One region of the Rhodococcus sp. no. 34 genome, then DNA from elsewhere that is predicted to be linked to it. Evidence: riboswitches for the same ligand, from Rfam matches in the RefSeq annotation. Region 1 holds a riboswitch; the other holds the start of a gene.

Region 1 (8,917 bases):
GGTCCACCATCGGCGCGTCGCTCGGCTCGAGTTCGCGGGATCGGGCGGCGAACGCGCTGGTGGCGTGGTCGGAATATGCTGGCGCGATGGCAGCTACACACAAGAGTAGACCGTGGTTCCTGAGAATTTTCGGCACGAAGATTCCGACACCGCTCGATGCAGGGCGGTCGGATCTGGTCGTCGTTGCCGAAGGCTTCGACGACGCCGAGGCGAGCTCGACGGCTCTCGAACGTGCCGCCTCCACCGAGCCGGAGTTCAGGGCGGAGTCCGAAGTGGTTCTGCGGCATCATCTCGACCTCCCGGAGGGCTCGGTAGCCGATGCCGAGAGCATCGTCGCCCAGGACGGATATGTGCGAGGCTCGAGTCGGCCCGAGGACGTGACTCCGGTGGTCGAGAATTCGGTTCGCGTCGTCTTCGAGCGTGTCCAGGTGCTTGACGCCCTGCATTGCTCCCAGGAGCGGTCACGAATGGCTGGTCTGGCGCAGCGACTCGGTGGTTCGGTCGCCGGGTGGGACGCGCTCCAGCCCCCGATACTTGCGGAGGCGCCGCCCAAACGCGGTCGCAGAAAGTCCTGAGCGGCCCTATTCGGTTTCCTCCTTACCTCACTGACTAGGCTGCGAGGGTCATCGGCAGCACAAAATGGCAGCGCGAAACGACAGCTCGAAATCCAGCCCACTTGAACGACAGGGGACCAAGGCACTATGGCCGGCACCGACGCATCCAACGCCGTGAACGTCGATTCGAGTGCAGTGGTGCGGTCCTGGCCGTTGATTCTCGGTTTGCTCACGGACGGCAGTGACTTGTCGGAAGCCGACAGTCGCTGGGCGATGGGCGAGATCATGTCGGACAACGCCACCTCCGCTCAGATCGCTGCTTTCGGGGTCGGTCTGAAGATGAAGGGCGAAACCCCCGCGGAGTTGGAAGGGCTCGCCGCCGCGATGCTCGAACACTCCAGGCGCGTGCCGGTCGATTCCGACGTCGTCGACATCGTCGGCACGGGTGGTGACCGCTCCAACACGGTGAACATCTCGACGATGGCCTCGATCGTGGTTGCCGCGTCCGGTGTGCGAGTTGTCAAGCACGGCAACCGCGCTGCTTCGTCCAAGAGCGGTGGCGCCGACGTGCTCGAGGCGCTCGGCGTTCGCATCAACCTCGGGCCGGAGCAGGTTGCGAGGTGCGTCGAAGAGGTCGGCATCGGCTTTTGTTTCGCGCCGGTCTTCCATCCCGCACTGCGCTTTGCGGCGGCGCCTCGCAAGGAAATCGGCATTCCGACGGCATTCAACGTGCTCGGTCCACTGACCAATCCGGCTCGTCCGCGTGCCGGGCTGATCGGGTGCGCATTTCCGAAACTGATCTCGGTCGTCGCGGGAGTCCTTGCGCAGCGCGGCAATTCGGCGTTGGTGGTACGGGGAGACGACGGACTGGACGAACTGACCACATCGACGACGTCGACGGTTCACATCGTCGGCGGTGGAAGTGTGCGAACTGTCACGCTGGATCCGCGTGACCTCGGAATCGACCGCGTTCCTCTCGAAGAGTTGCGTGGAGGCGACGCCGAAATCAACGCCACCGTCGCCAGAACGCTGCTTTCCGGGCAGAAGGCGCCGGTCCGGGACGCGGTCCTGCTGAACGCGGGAGCAGCCATCGCGGCATTCAACGGTGTCGGCGACGATCTCGAGAGTGCGATCTCTGCCGGGATGACTGCAGCCGCTGCCGCGATCGACAGCGGCGCGGGCGCTGAACTGCTTCACAAGTGGGCGGCGCTCACCGCCGAGCTGGCCGACCAAGCCTGATCGAGGGGCTATTCACCCAGCGAGAAACCGGCCTCGACGTCTGCGCTGGAGAATGACTGGAACGCAATGTGTGTGGCGGTTCGGAGAACGCCGGGCACCTTGTTGATTCCTCCGGTGACCACGTCGGCGATCTGGGCGTGGTCACGCACTTTCACGATGGCGATCAAATCGACGTCACCTGCGCACGAGTAGACCTCGGTCACTCCGGACAGGTCGGCGACGGCCTGCGCGGTTTCCGGGATCCGAGCAGACTCGGCGTGAATCATGACGATGGCGTTGATCATTTCTCTCCTCGATTTCCCTGCGGGTTGTGATGACCCGGTGGTTTCGATCGAGCTTAGGGGTGCCGCCCCGCCGTTACGTCATCGATGTTCGGATTCGGTTCCGGCTCGGGCGAGTCGGCACCAGGCTTCCCACTTGCCGGCGCCGCTCACAGGTTCGACGTATCCGGATGTCGCCGACACGATTCGGACACCGTCCGACGAGAGCCACCGTGCGATCAGTCCCAGTTCTTCGGGTGACGCGCCGCGGAACGGGGCGTCGTCCGGTAGGACGGTTTCGGCCGCCGCGGTGATGGCGTCGACGACGGGCATGGGGTGAGTCCCACGTCTGGCGAGCCCGGCGGACGCGAGACGCCCGGACCGGATCACCGACAGCTCCCAGCCGCCGTCTCCGGTGGGGCCGGCGAGAACGAGTTGTTCGATCGCCGCGACTGCAGCGAGTCGCTGAGTGCGCCGCACTGCGGTGGCGACTGCGACCGTTCGGTCACGCAGACGCGCAGCATTCTCGAACAACGCGTGTGCGGACAGCTCGTCGATCCGGGCCTGCATCTGTTGGAGGGGAGTGTCGTTGGTTCCTCGGAAGAATCCACGCACGGCCTCAGGGGCGGCCGCGTAGTCCTCTGCGTTGATTTCCGGGGTCCAGGAGGCTGGACACGCCCCCAGTTCGCGAGCGGGGCAGTCAGGGCCGTGAACGGCGCCGCGTCCGAGACGCTTGGTACACGTGCGCAGACGACTGAACTCTGCGACGGTGTCGGCGACGTCGACTGCGTCGGCGCGAGAGGTGAACGGGCCGATCGAATCGGCCGTGGGCGTGCGAACCACGGACAGTCTCGGAAACGCCTCGTCGGTGAGGGTGATCCACCATCCTCGCTTGGGAAACTTGGAGCGACGGTTGTACGGCGGCGCATGCGCGCTCAGCAGTCGTAGTTCACGCACCCCGGCTTCGAGAGCGTGCGCGCACTCGACATGGTCCACGCGGGTGGCCAGCGCGACCATTTCCTTCATCCGGCCGCGGGTCTCCGAACCGGTGAAGTAGTTGCGGACGCGGCGTCGAAGGTCGGTAGCAGTTCCTATGTAGAGGGCTTCGTCGGAAGGACCGCGGAAAAGGTAGACACCGGGGCTTCGCGGCAGGTTTGCGGCGAAGGACCGTTTAGCCCGTTGATGCGAGGAAATGTTGGGCAGGTAGTCGACTAGTTCGCTGTAACTGTGGACACCCTGGTTTCCGACCCTGTCGATCAGTCCGTGGAGGACGTCGACGGTCGCACGCGCGTCGTCGAGAGCCCGGTGCGTCGGCTGGGTGGTCACTTGGAAGAGATGGGCGAGTGCGGAGAGCTTCACCGAAGGTGCTTCGTCGCGTGTGAGTACGCGCCGGGCGAGTTTGACGGTGCACAGGACGCGGAACGCAGGCCACGGGCGCGCGCTGCGTGACGCCGCTGCTTTGAGGAAACCGATGTCGAACGGCGCGTTGTGTGCCACCAGCACCGCGCCCTCGGCGAACTCGAGAAATGCAGGCAGGACACGTTCGATGGGAGGTGCGCCGATCAGCATGGCCGTGGTGATTCCGGTCAGTTCGACTATGTAGGGCGGAATCGACCGGCCGGGGTCGACGAGTGTTGCCATTTCGCCCAGTACCTCGCCGCCGCGGATCTTGACGGCGCCGATCTCGGTGATGGAGTCCTGGTCGGCGCTGCCCCCTGTGGTCTCGAGGTCGACGACGACAAATGTTGTCTCGCTCAGCGGTGTGTCCAGTTCGTCGAAGCTCAGTTGCCGCCCGACGTCGAACTTCTCCCCGTCGGAGAACGGGGGCGGAGACGGAAATTCTCGGGCCGAGGCGGGACTCACACCGCAGACAGTAGAAGTACCCCCCGACACGAATTCGAGAGTGCAGACACGGAATCCGACCCGCACGGACTTCCGTTGCGAAATCGGTGGATGAACGCCCGACAAAAGTAGGAGAGACGAGGATCACACTTGCGGTGGGAACTCGCGAATGTGGACGCGCGCCTACTTGTGAGTAGGGCGAGTCGAGGGGTCTTCGGTGCGTCTGTCGACGGCTGAAACCGCGTCCGTGATCGGAACAGGTTCTAGTTTCAAGTAATCATCGTTGAACTGCATGGAAGATCGGATTGTCGGGTTTGGTGAGCCTTGGCAGTGGGTAGCGGGCGCGGGTTTGACGTCCAGGAGTGGGTCGCCGAACCGACCTGTTGTTATCTCCCCGTGACCCGCCGGGCGTATCGCGGGCGCGGCACCACGATTTCCGGCGAATCGGGCGCGATTGTCACGAAGCGGTCGACATCGTCGCGATCATTTCGTAACCTTCCTGAGACCTAACGAAGTCTTGCCGGACCAAACAGGACCGGCATCGTCAGGAACCGCCTAATCGGGATCTCCGCGAGGAACCCGAACCGGGAACCCAAGTTTCCACTGGGGTGAATCCCGCCTGGGGTGCAGCACGCAGGATCGCTGCAGACCACGCGGGTAGGGCTGATCTTCCCAGCCCGAACCCGTCAGCTAACTCGGTCGGCGGATGAATGGAAGAAATGGAGCACCCCTTAAGTGGCGTCACAGAGTTTCAAGCGTTCAGCGCAGTTGGCAGTAGCCGGCGCGCTCGCAGTCGGAGCATTCGCTGCAACCGCTGCACCTGCCTCGGCAGACCCCATCACCATCCCCGGCGTCGGCACGTTCGAGGTTCCGGGCGTTTCTATTCCTCAGTTGCCGGTCATTCCGGGCATCACCGACATCGCACCGGCTGCACCGGCCGCTCCCATCTCCAGTGTTGGTGAGCAGGCAGTTCGCGCCGCAGAGAGCAAGCTGGGCTCCCCGTACGTGTACGGCGCAGCCGGCCCGGACGCATTCGACTGCTCCGGTCTCGTTCAGTGGGCATACAAGCAGGCCGGTCTCAACCTGCCTCGCACGAGCTACGACCAGGCTGCAGCCGGCGTTGCCGTCGCACAGTCCGATCTTCAGGTCGGCGACGTGATCTCCTTCTACGGCGGATCGCATTCGGGCATCTACGCCGGTAACGGCAATGTCATCCACGCGTCGACCGCTGGTCAGCCCGTGAAGCTCGCTCCGGTGTCCTCGATGCCGTACGACGGCGCTCGCCGTTACTGATTTCTGAACACGCTCGACGGCTGTCTCCGGTAGGCAGTCGGAACGATCCGCCGCTGTGATGCGGCGGAGCTCGGGGGAGCTCCGGATCTTCGAATGTGGGCCTCGAATCTTCGATTCGGGGCCCACATTTTCGTTTCGCGACAATTCGCCCGGTACTTCACCCCGACACGCCTACCGGCGAGTAGACACAAACGTATGCCGTTCCGTAACCTTATCGAGACATTGCGCGGCCGAGACAGGTACTGTGGATAGTTGACAGCCAGCTAACAGATCGTCGACCGGTCCCGGTCGACGTCGCTTCACCGAGACGGAGAGTTGCATTCCGTGGTTTCATCGAAAAACAACAGTCGAGTACGGGTCGCATTGACAGTGGGAGTGCTGGCGTTCGGACTCGTTGCAGGGCCTTCGATGCAGGCCGGTGCCGACCCCGTCATCACCAACCCCACCGAGGCGCTCGACAAGCTCGGTGAACTCTCCCGGGTTTCCGAGCAGACCAACGAAGCGCTGCACAACGCGCAGATCGACCTCGACGCGAAGCTGGCAGTCGCGAATGATGCGGACGTGCGATCGGCAGCCGATCAGGGTCTTCTCGACGCGGCTTCGGCGCGCGTCGCCGAGTTCGCTCCGGCGGTAAACCGTATTGCCACAGCGAATTACCAGGGTGCGCGAACCAATCGCCTCTTTGCGTTGATGGTGAGCGACTCGCCGCAGCAGTTGCTCGACCAGATGTCTGCGCTCGACGTGATTTCCAACGACGCGGCAGTACAGGTCTCTCAGTTCAACCAAGCCACTGCCGATGCGCGTGCCGCCTCGGAAGCATCGAAGCGATCGGCCGAAGAAGCGCGAACCGCCGCCGATCAAGCCCGCGCGCTCAGTGACGATTTGCAGCGCAAGCAGAGTGAACTGCAGACGCAGATCGCCGACGTGACCAAAGCCTTCCAGAATCTCACCGACGACGAACGTAACCAACTGAGCGGTACGCCTTTCCCGCCGGACGTCGATCTCAGCAAAATTCTGGCTAACTTGACCCCTGGCTCGGGTGCTGCTGCTCTGCAGGCAGGCCTCACGCGGATCGGTGACCCGTACGTCTGGGGCGCGACCGGCCCGAACGAGTTCGACTGCTCAGGTCTGGTGGTATGGGCCTACAAGCAGATCGGAAAGACTCTGCCGCGATCGAGCCAAGCGCAGGCGCAGGGCGGTGTACCGGTGTCGAGGGACCAACTACAGCCCGGCGACGTCGTGACGTTCTACAGCGACAACTCGCATGTCGGCATCTACGCCGGCGACGGAAACATTCTGCATGCGTCGACGTTCGGCGTACCGGTGAAGGTCCAGTCGATGGCAGGCATGGAGTTCTCCACTGCGCGTCGTTACTGACGGCTTGCTGCGCCCGAGCGGCGTGTGGCCAGCCGCCGTGAAGCGTCGAGTCGAGTTCTCCTACACTCGGCACCGTGCCGACTGAACCGATGACGACGCCCGACGTCGGCGCAGATCGACCACGCCGTTGGGAGTATCCGGCCCTCGTGGCGCTCGGTGTAGCCGTGGTGCTCGTTCTGGGCCTGACGATCTTCCTGACGAACAGGTCCGATTCCGACGAAAACGCCGCCGCCGAACAGGACGCGGAACGCAGCGCTCAAGTCCAGAGCTTTCTCGATGCATGGGCCGCGGCTCAGATGTCCGACGATCCGTCGGGGCTGGCGAAGTTCGTCGACAGTTCTGCCGCACCCGGTGTGCTCGAGGCGGAAGTTCGACGAGCCACTGCAGCGGGAGCGCTCGAATTCTCCGATTGGGGATACGAGATTCCCAGCGGTGGCCTGACTCCGGCGCCGCGAACCGGTGCGCCGGGCGGAGACGTCGAAGTATGGAATGCGCAAGTTCTGTTGCGGTACGCCCTCGACGGCGTCGACGCATTGCCCACGCGCAAGGCAGTGTCCATGACGCTCGCGAAACGCGGCGATCAGTGGTCGGTTCTTGCGGACGGGTCGATCGTCGGACTGGACGGCGCCCGAACGGCGGGCGAATCCTGGAACGGCCCCTGGGACTTCGGCCCGCTTGCCGTCGCCGAGAATTCTGCGGGTAACGCGCTGGTGATCGGCCACCCGGGTCAGCAGGCGTTCGTCGACGCTTTGGCTGCCGATGTGGACTCAGCCATCGAGAACACGACGCAGTTGTGGGGGCCGTGGTGGTCCGAGCGCGCGGTGCTCATGGTGGCGGGGTCCGCTGAGGAATTCACCGCACTGGTCGGCTCCCATCACGACGGCGCTTCGATTGCCGCAGTGTCGGTCGCGGATGCGACGGCGGACGGGTCTTCCGACGTGAGCGGCCAGCGGGTGGTCTTCTCGCCTGCCGCGGCTTCGAGGTTGACCGACATCACCAGGCGAACGGTGTTGCGCCACGAACTGATGCACATAGCCGCCCGATCGAAAACCCGTGACGGGTCGCCGATGTGGGTATTGGAAGGGTTTGCCGAATACGCGGGAAACCGTGGATCCTCGCGGGCCTGGGGTGAGATCGCGCCGACTCTGGCAGCAGCGGTACGCTCCGGCGATACTCCGACCGAGTTTCCGGACGACACGCAGTTCAGCGGTGTACCGGTCGTGAGTTCACTGGCGTACGAATCGGCGTGGTCGATCAACGCGTATATCGCCGATCGATTCGGAGAAGCAAAGCTGACCGACCTCTTTCGCGCTCTCGCCTCCGGAAAGATGACGGCCGAAGACCTCGATTCGCGGATCCGAGCGGTCGTTGGCGTCGGAACCGAGGAACTGCGAGCCGGATGGGTCGACTGGACCAACAGCCATCTGGGCTGAGCGGTTCGCGGCTGGGTCGATTGCAGCGGCGAGGTGCCCTTCGCACGTTTGAAGCACCGAGTGCCCTACGGTGGACGGATGCGCCGGACCCTCTTGGTGACCAACGATTTTCCTCCTCGCCCCGGAGGTATCCAGTCCTATCTCCACACGTTCGCCGGGCATCTGCCGCCGGACAAGTTGGTGGTGTACGCACCGCGGTGGCGGGGCGACTCACACAAGAAGTTCGATGCGGCACAGCCTTTCGAGGTCGTTCGGCACCCGACGACGCTGATGCTGCCGTCGCCTTTTGTTGCTCGTCGAGCCGCGAAGTTGGTCAAGAAGCACGACTGCGAGTCGGTCTGGTTCGGTGCGGCAGCGCCGTTGGCGTTGTTGGCACCGGTTGTTCGACGCGCCGGAGCGAGCCGAGTGATCGCGAGTACTCACGGCCACGAGGTCGGATGGTCGATGATTCCCGGTGCGCGGCAGTCGTTGCGTGTGATCGGTGACCACACCGATGCGGTGACGTTCGTCAGCAAATACACCCGTGGGCGGTTCTCGGCGGCCTTCGGCCCGCAAGCGGCGCTCGAGCACCTTCCTTCCGGAGTGGACACGTCAGTGTTCCACCCGGACTCGGTCGCCCGCGCGGAACTGCGTAAGCGATACGGGCTGGGCGAGCGGCCCACGATCCTGTGCCTGTCGCGGCTCGTGCCACGCAAGGGGCAGGACATGCTCATCAAGGCGCTGCCGACCGTACGCAAGAGCATTGACGGGGCGGTACTGGTGATCGTCGGAGGTGGGCCGTACGAGGACTATCTCCGCCAATTGGCGCGTAAGACCGGGATGGACGATCACGTCGTCTTCACGGGCACGGTGCCCGCCGCAGAGTTGGCGGCGCACCACACGATCGCCGACGTGTTCGCCATGCCGTGCCGTACCCGAG
Region 2 (8,917 bases), on a different contig from region 1:
CGCGTGCCGATCTCGACCCGCCGTTGTTCGGTGAGGGCATCACGGTCGCCGGAGACACACTGTGGCAACTCACCTGGAAAGACGGCGTCGCCATCGCCCGTGACAAGGACACCTTGACCGAACGTGGGCGGTTCCCACTCGACACCGAGGGATGGGGAATCTGCTCGCTCGGGGATCGGCTGGTCTCCAGCGACGGTTCGGCCACGTTGACCTTTCGCGATCCCGAAACCTTTGCGCCGATCTCGACAGTCGACGTCACCAGATCTTCGGAGTCCGTCGGCAAGCTGAACGAATTGGAATGCGCCGAAGACGGCTCCGTCTACGCCAATGTCTGGACCACCGACACCGTCGTCCGAATCGACCCGTCGGACGGCACCGTCACGAACGTGTACGACGCATCGGCGCTACGCGAAGAACTCGTCACGGATGGATCGACCAGCACCGTCGACGTTCTCAACGGCATCGCGCAGATTCCCGGTACCGATCGATTCCTGCTCACCGGCAAGTATTGGCCGCAGATGTTCGAAGTCCGTTTTGTTAACTGAGTCCGACATGACACAGGACTCGCAGGGGTGTGCGTGGTAGCCGCGCCGACACTAGGACAGAATTGAGTGGTGACCGGACCGCGCGAACCCTACGACCCCGAAACTCGGCGAATCCACGACGAGCCGGAGGGGCAACAGGTGCACCCCGGTTACGACAATTACCCACCCGCGGCCCGCCCGGACAACTACCCGCCTTCGGCTCGCCCCGCTGCGCGTCGCACGCCTTTGCCGCCGCTGCACCCGATCCCCGAATCACGGGGAGACTCGGATTCCGCGTCCGGTTCGAAGGCACCGGGTGCGGACGCCCCCAAGGCTCCCCCGATGCCTCGCAAGCTCACCGTCACCCGCGTCGCAGCGATGCGCAGCCGCGAACTGACGAACAAGGGCATCGCGACCTTCCAGCGCGCAGCGAAGGCCGACGGCGCGGACAAGTCCGGTCTGACCGCTCTCACCTACGCGGTGATGACGAACAACGCCACCGACGCCGCGATCTCCGTCGCTCTGGCCAACACGCTGTTCTTCTCGGCGGCGACGGGTGAGGACAAGACCAAGGTCGCGCTCTATCTCCTGATCACGATCGCACCGTTCGCGGTCATCGCACCGCTCATCGGTCCGATGCTCGACCGGTTGCAGCGCGGCCGCCGCATCGCACTCGCGTCGTCGTTCGGAATCCGGACGCTCCTCGCGGTGATCCTGGTCTTCAACTTCGACAGTTGGATCCTCTATCCGGCCGCGCTCGGCATGATGGTGCTCAGTAAATCGTTCTCGGTACTCAAGAGTGCGGTGACACCACGCGTCCTACCACCGGAAATAGACCTGGTGCGCGTCAATTCGCGTCTGACGGTCTTCGGGTTGATCGGTGGAACGATCGGGGCCGGCGCCGTCGCGGGTGCGCTCGCGCTCGCTTTCGGTTCCACCGGAGCCTTGTGGTTCGCCGTCGCCGTCACCGTGTTCGGCGCATATCTGAGCATGCGAATCCCGTCGTGGGTCGAAGTCACCGAGGGTGAGGTTCCCGCGACAATCACCTACCACCCGGACGAAGCGCATCACGCCGGCAGCGCCCCACCGCAGCCGGATGCCAAACCTGCCAAGGTCCGTCAGCCTCTCGGACGCGCCGTGATCATCGGACTCTGGGGCAACGGCACCATTCGCGTGCTCACCGGCTTCCTGACGCTCTACATCGCGTTCGTCGCCAAATCACGCACCGATCACGAGCCGCTCCAGCAGGCCATGATGCTCGGCCTGGTCGGCGCAGCAGCCGGTCTGGGTAACTTCGCCGGAAATGCCACGGGTGCGCGCCTCAAGCTCGGCCGGCCTGCCTTGATCGTGCTCCGGTGTACTGCGTCGGTGTGGATCATCGCGGTGATCGCAGCTCTGACGGACAACCTCATGACGGCCGCGCTTGCCACGCTCATCGCATCGGCCGCCAGCGCGCTCGCCAAGGTCTCACTCGACGCGTCACTCCAGCACGACCTGCCCGAGGAATCGATCGCGTCCGGATTCGGTAGATCCGAGACGGTTCTGCAGCTGAGCTGGGTACTCGGCGGCGCATTGGGGGTTCTGCTTCCGACCGAATACTGGATCGGGTTCACTGTTGTATCGGTGTTCCTGACGATCGGGCTTCTGCAGACCTTCCTGAGCTACCGAGGAAGCAGCCTCCTGCCCGGCCTCGGCGGGAAGCGACCCGATCTGGCCGAACAAGAAGTGACCGAAGTGATTTACACCGGTAAATCCAACCGAGGACAAGGAAGTACTCCGCAGTGATGATGCGCTCGAGAACAAAGAAGATCGTGGCAGCGATCAGTGTCCTGATGGTGGTGGCACTGGTTGCTTACGTCTCCGTTCTTTTCGTGATCATCAAGAACATCAACGACGACCCCGACAAGCTGCCGGTCATCACTGCATACGCACACGGCAAGACGATCGAGACGAACCCTGCCGGTTTCTGCACCATCGATCTGTCCCAGTGCGCCCAGGTGGGCGACATCTACGCACTCGACGTTCCCGCGGGCTACCCGCTGCAGCTGTCGTTGTCGACGGACGTCTCGGATGCGCAGTGGGCACTGCTCGCCGTCTACGAGGATGCCGACGGCAACCAGACCGGTGAGCCCCGAGTCTTCGAGCCCGGCGAGGCCCTGGCAGTGACGGTCGAGTCTTCGAGCGATCCCGTCAAGCAACTCGTCGGCGTCGAAATCCACCTCGCCGTCGGTGAGGGAAGCGAACAGGGACTGCTGATCTGGTCGATCAAGACCGCTTGATCCCCGGAACGTCGAAAATGCCCTGCACACCGATTGGTGTGCAGGGCATTTTGTTTCGAAGCCGTGTATGGCAGCTCGTATCGAGCGATCAGGTGTCGAGCTCGCGAGCGACGGCCCGGACGACCTCGGAGATCCGCTGAGCGGTCTTGCGGTCCGGGTACTTGCCGTTGCGCAGATCCGGCTGGACCTTCGCCTCGAGCAACGTGATCATGTCCTCGACCATGCCGTGCAACTGATCAGGGGTGTGCTTACGCTCGACGGGCTCACGACGCGTCGCCGTCGCGCCGCGCAACGACGGCGCCGGCTCGAGTACCTTCAGGCTCAGTGCCTGCGGACCGCGGCGGCCCGCAGCCATTCCGAACTCGACGCGCTGGCCGGCCTTCAAGCCTTCGACGCCCTCGGGGAGAGCGGAAGCACGGACGTAGACGTCCTCGCCCTCTTCCTGCGACAGAAAGCCGAAACCCTTTTCGACGTCGTACCACTTCACCTTGCCGGTCGGCACCGCGTTCACCTGCTCATCACTCGACTGGGGCGTCTGCCCCAATGTGCTCGGGAGGCTCTCGGAAGAGCCTCATGGCCTTGCTCGCATCGCTTCCGGTGGAAGAATGCAAAAGAACGCGCCCCACACTTGCTTCAGCGGGGCGCGCAGTCTGTTAACAGTCTACCTGTGACGAACCCGGGTCGGCACCCAGGTTTACAGGCACTATCCTCGTAGGTGTGGACCCTCAACCGAACCCGCGCACTTCCGGCACCGGAAACGGTCTGTTCCGTACGGCGATGGCACTGTTCGTCGTCGGATTCCTGGCGATCGTGGCCATCTTCGCAGTCCATATCTTCAGCGACACCCCACCCGGCCTGGCGTTGTACCTGGTAGCACTCGCGTGCCCGATCGGCTTCCTTCTGGCCATCGTCTACACGCTCAGATCCGGTCGACGCGTGCGCTGATCACTCCCGCCTCCAACCGAAAGGTCACTGACCATGAGAATCCTCCTGAACGTGATCTGGCTGGTCTTCGGCGGCTTCTGGCTGGCGTTGGGTTACTTCGCCGCAGGCATCATCTGCTGCATCCTCATCATCACGATTCCCTTCGGAATCGCGGCATTCCGCATCGGCATCTACGCACTGTGGCCGTTCGGTAAGACCGTCGTCGACAAGCCGACCGCTGGTGTCGGTTCGATGATCGGCAATGTCATCTGGGTGATCATCGCCGGTATCTGGTTGGCGATCGGACACATCGTCACCGCCGTCGCGATGGCGATCACGATCATCGGAATTCCGCTCGCGGTCGCGAACCTGAAGATGATTCCGATCTCGCTGATGCCGCTCGGCAAGGAGATCGTCGACGTGGACCGGGTGAATTACGCATAGTCGTGGACCGCGTCGATTACGCATAGCGGGCCCGTGGACCGAAGAACCCGACCACAGCAGTTGCTGTGGTCGGGTTCTCTGGTATCAGGTCGTATCAGCGGCCGAGGCTACCGAGTCCGGGGAGGTTACCGAGCGAACCGGTTCCCGTTCCCGGGTTGCCCGGATCGACGGGGCCGACCGGCCCCTCGGAGACCACGATGGTCACGCTCGAAGCACGCGAAAGCACGCTCTTCGCAGTGATCTCGACGGTGACGCTGCCGACAGCGGTGGGGGTACCCGAGATGGTGCCGTCCTGTGCGAGGGACAGTCCGCCGGGCAGAGTGCCACTGGTGAGTGCAAACGTTGCGCGCGCATCGGCGGCAGTGAGCTTCTGCGAATACGCCTTACCTACCTGAGCGGCAGGCAATTCGACGGTGGCGGGTAGCGGGTACGCAGCAACGACTGTCACCTTGCCCCCGTTGGTCGTCGACGCGATGGCGCCGGTCGAGGTGTCGAGCGCGAGGTTTTTGACCTTCTCCAGTGCCGGAACCTTGGTATCGGTCAGAGCGGTGGTGGCGCGGGTCGTCAGATCGACCGACCACAGGTGTCCGTTCATGACGTCCGCGACATATGCAATGCCTGCCGCAGCGTCGACGACCACGCCGTTGGGAATCGCGGTCGGAGACAGCGTGGTCTTCGACAGAACCGCGCCGGCCGGGGTGATCGCCCACAGGTTGGTTGCCCGGGTGTCGGTCATGTAGATGTTGCCGGTGTTCGTGTCGACATCGACGTCGACCGGGTAGAGGTTGTCGGCACGCACGATCGACTTGAGTGCTCCGCCCTTGCGTACGTCCGCCTGCCACAGCGTGCGGCCATAATTCTCGTCGAAGAAGTTGGTGTCCGCGATGTAGAGGAAGCCGCGGACACTGTCGAAGGCGAGCTTGGTCGGCGTTGCCGACTTGTCGACCAGAATGCTCGACACGGCGTCGGCGGCGTTGGGGTCGACGACTCGGATGTTGCCGGACTTGTAGTCCGAGAAGTACGCGCGGTGTGTTGTGGGATCGACGACGACATCGTTGATCTGCGGACGCGAGCCGTCGGGGTTCTTCTCGCTCAGCGTGACCGTCTTTTCGACCTTGCCGGTCTTCGTGTCGACAATCGAGATCGCGCCGCCGTAGGAGGAGGACACGTATGCGCGTCCGAGGCCCGAGTCGACGGCAAGTGCCGACGGGTAACCGACGACGCCGTCGATGGTGCCGACAGACTTGCCGGTGTTCGTGTCGACGACGGACAACGAGCTGGTCGGTCCGCCGTACTGCGTGATGTATCCGCGGTGGGTTGCCGAGTCGACGACGATGTCGCCGGGCTGGGTTGCGGTATAGCTTCCGACAACACCGTGTGTCGGATCCTCGGGTGAGGCGTGTGCAGCGGGAGCAGTGACGGCCAGGCCGACAGCAGCAGCGGCGACGGCGAGTGACGCGGTGACCGCACGCCGACGGTATTGCAGTTTCATGAGGGGTGCCCTACTTCTTTGGAAGACTCTGCGAAACCTGCCCAATCGAGGCAAGTCAGGCAAACCTAACCTAAGTTTCAATCTCGATGTTGAGACACGGGCCACACCCTGGGCGCGGATCGACACACCTCTCAATCGCCCGAAATTCTATTTCCACATAACGTGTGACCTTGCTCACATTACGGATGGATAACGGAACGGACACAACCGGACATTCACTCAGTCACCCCCACCTACCTGGGAAGAGTCTCCTGCGCTTTGTGTGACGCGTTGTACGTCCTTCGCCACGCCGCGTTATCAAATGGTGACACGAGCGACTCGAGCCGTTACCGTCGTTTTCGGCCGGGAAACTCGGCCACCTCCGGCCCGCCGCGCCAAGCCTTGTCCCGCGGGTACCGGACTTCCGACAGAGCATTCCAGGGACGAGGACGGGGGACCCAAAGTCCTCTGTGAGAACAGAAAAGTTCTCCAGTGGACACCGGTTCGATCGCAAGACCGAATCTTGGGGTGAAGCCAGACCCTTTCCAGCCAGGAAAGGCGAGGCCGGGCGACCTCTCAGCCCGAACCCGACAGCTGACCTCGCAGGCGCGTGTGGAGAGGATTTCGACCATCATGAGCGGACGCCATCGCAAGCCCACCACCACCGGCCGCACTGTCGCCAAGGTCGCCGTCACCGGCGCCATCATGGGCGTAGCAGGAATTGCAGCCACCGGAACCGCAAACGCTGCCCCCGACTCCGACTGGGATCGTCTCGCCCAGTGTGAGGCCGGCGGAAACTGGGCCATCAACACGGGCAACGGTTACCAGGGCGGACTGCAGTTCTCCCCCAGCACGTGGAACGCACACGGCGGCGGACAGTACGCAGCCACCGCAAACCAGGCCACTCGCGAGCAGCAGATCGTTGTTGCCGAGCGTGTTCTCGCAAACCAGGGTTGGGGCGCATGGCCGTCCTGCTCCTCCAGCCTCGGGCTGAGCAGCGGCGCCACCGAGCGTTCCGCTCCGGCCACCACGGCTCCTCAGGCAGCTCCGGCTCCGGCGCAGCAGGTCGCACAGACCGTTGCACACCCGGTCGCCGACGCCATCGATCAGGCAATCGCATTCGCCGAGGCCAACGGCATCCCGGTCGACCCGCAGATCCTCGCAGTCGCCGACACCGCGAAGTCGTTCCTCAAGTAACACCGGCAAGACTGTCCGCTCGGACGCTCGAACATCAAGAAGGCCCGCACCGATTCGGTGCGGGCCTTCTTCGTGTCGAGTTGTTATCGGTTGATGACGGTGTGCGGGTGTACGTAAGGAAGTGACTCCACCGGAACCGGAAAGGTGGTGTCCTCGCCGAAGGGTGAAAGTCCACCTGCGCGGGTCGATGACAATTCGGTCACTGCGTGATCTCCGTCTGCAGTTTCCGGCCATCCTGGATCTACATAGTGTTGCTTCGAATTGTTGGCCACGAAGTCATTTTGACAGGACGCCGTTACGCCGTACAGACCAGGTCTCTAATCTGATACCTGATGACCGAAACACGTGGCACCCCGGCGGGCAGTTCCGCAGCCGAAAGTCTGACCGATTGGCTCTCGGCGCGCAGTGACGCCGAGTTGACGGAGTTGCTGCGTCTGCGCCCCGATCTGGCCGTACCGCCGCCGAGCACGATGGTGGTTCTCAGCGGTCGGGCACAGCAACGCGCGTCGGTCAGCCGAGCCGCAGACGAACTCGACACCCTCGATTTCGGTCTTCTCGAATTGTTGGCGCTGGGCGGCGCCGAGGAAACTCCGATGACGCGGGCGGAGCTCAACAGTGCGATCGCCGAACGAGCGCTGACCGGCAAGGGCAAGGTCACCAAGAAGGCCGTCGACAAGTCTCTGTCGAAGATGCGCGCGTCCGCCCTCATCTGGGGTGTCGATCCCATCAGCGTCGTCCCGGCAGTCATCGGGATGATTCCGTGGCGTGTGGGGCGCGCCCTCGAACCTGCCGAGGCGATGACCGAGACCGAGATCTCGGCTGCGCTCAACGCTCTGGACACCCGCGAGCGGGATCTCCTCGAGACACTCGCCAACTCCAGCCCGATCGGTCGCACCCGCGACGCTGCCCCCGGAACGCCGCCTGAGCGCCCGGTTCAACGACTGCTGGCGGTTGGCCTGCTGCGGTGGCTCGACGAGCAGACCGTCGAGCTTCCGGCGACGGTTCGTCAGGTCATCCGCGGCGAGCCGGTTTTCGATCCGACGACGCTGACCTCACCTGTCATCGGGGGCGACAAACTCAAGCCGGCGGACGTGAACGCCGCAGCAGCCGGCGAGGCGCTCGAGTTGGTGCGCCAATGCGAGAACGTGATCGCTGTTCTGGGCGCAGCGCCGGCCCCCGCACTGCGAGCCGGTGGGCTCGGTGTTCGAGAACTACGACGCGTGGCCAAGACGGCCGATCTCGACGAAGCGCGCGTGAGCCTACTTGTCGAGTTGCTCTCGGCAGCCGGACTCATCGCCAGTGGAACACCAGACCCGGCGCCGGTCTCGGACAACGCGGACGAATACTGGACGCCCACGCTTGCGGTCGACGGCTGGCTGAACGCATCCACAGCGCGACGGTGGGAGGTGCTGGCGTCCGCCTGGGTCGACGTACCGCGAGTTCCGTGGATGATCGGGCTGAGGGATTCCACCGACAAGCCCATCGCGGCGTTGTCCGAGGAAGGCCGGGCCCCGGCGGCTCCGCGCGATCGCCAGGCCATTCTGGGGCTGCTCTCCGAACTCGACAGTGGCCAGACTGCATCGGCCGTCGAGGTAAGTCGACTACTGGCGTGGCGACGCCCGCGATGGAGCGGGCGCCTGCGGACGTTCGCGATCGAGCGGACTCTGGACGAGGCCGCTGCTCTCGGGCTGGTGGCCCGCGGCGCGTTGTCGTCACCTGGACGAGCCTTGCTGCACGGCGGGGACGCCGAAGCCGAAATGCAGTCCGCGCTACCCGAGCCCATCGACTACATCCTGGTCCAGGCGGATCTGACTCTGGTTGCGCCCGGCCCGCTGGTACCGGACCTGCTCGAGCAGGTGAGCCTGGTCGCAGACATCGAGTCGGCCGGATCGGCGTCCATGTACCGCATCAGCGAGGACAGCGTGCGTCGTGCGCTCGACGCCGGTCTGACGGCCACCGAACTGCATGCGATGTTCACTTCGAAATCGAAGACTCCTGTCCCCCAATCACTTTCGTATCTGATCGACGATGTCGCCCGTCGACACGGACGACTGCGTGCCGGAGTGGCGGCGTCGTTC

The links. A riboswitch is a leader RNA that binds a small molecule or an ion and turns the genes downstream of it on or off. The one in region 1 is predicted to bind cyclic di-AMP.
Region 2: linked by a shared signal. The riboswitch ahead of ACYP01_RS02055 (transglycosylase family protein) and the one ahead of ACYP01_RS18700 (C40 family peptidase) in region 1 are both predicted to bind cyclic di-AMP.

The regions. Positions count from the first base shown of each region.
Region 1 covers NZ_BAAILK010000041.1:250,432-259,348, forward strand. Annotated here, with positions in the region: gene ACYP01_RS18680 (hypothetical protein) at 87-575, shown strand; gene trpD (anthranilate phosphoribosyltransferase) at 702-1,793, shown strand; gene ACYP01_RS18690 (Lrp/AsnC family transcriptional regulator) at 1,802-2,077, opposite strand; gene ACYP01_RS18695 (DEDD exonuclease domain-containing protein) at 2,156-3,916, opposite strand; cyclic di-AMP (ydaO/yuaA leader) riboswitch at 4,438-4,616, shown strand; gene ACYP01_RS18700 (C40 family peptidase) at 4,631-5,188, shown strand; gene ACYP01_RS18705 (C40 family peptidase) at 5,513-6,565, shown strand; gene ACYP01_RS18710 (peptidase MA family metallohydrolase) at 6,640-7,998, shown strand; gene ACYP01_RS18715 (glycosyltransferase family 4 protein) at 8,077-8,917, shown strand, end outside.
Region 2 covers NZ_BAAILK010000012.1:248,707-257,623, forward strand. Annotated here, with positions in the region: gene ACYP01_RS02020 (glutaminyl-peptide cyclotransferase) at 1-545, shown strand, start outside; gene ACYP01_RS02025 (MFS transporter) at 615-2,309, shown strand; gene ACYP01_RS02030 (DUF2771 domain-containing protein) at 2,309-2,803, shown strand; gene ACYP01_RS02035 (cold-shock protein) at 2,892-3,305, opposite strand; gene ACYP01_RS02040 (hypothetical protein) at 3,521-3,748, shown strand; gene ACYP01_RS02045 (YccF domain-containing protein) at 3,782-4,171, shown strand; gene ACYP01_RS02050 (YncE family protein) at 4,266-5,663, opposite strand; cyclic di-AMP (ydaO/yuaA leader) riboswitch at 6,058-6,267, shown strand; gene ACYP01_RS02055 (transglycosylase family protein) at 6,276-6,839, shown strand; gene ACYP01_RS02060 (hypothetical protein) at 6,923-7,111, opposite strand; gene ACYP01_RS02065 (helicase-associated domain-containing protein) at 7,172-8,917, shown strand, end outside.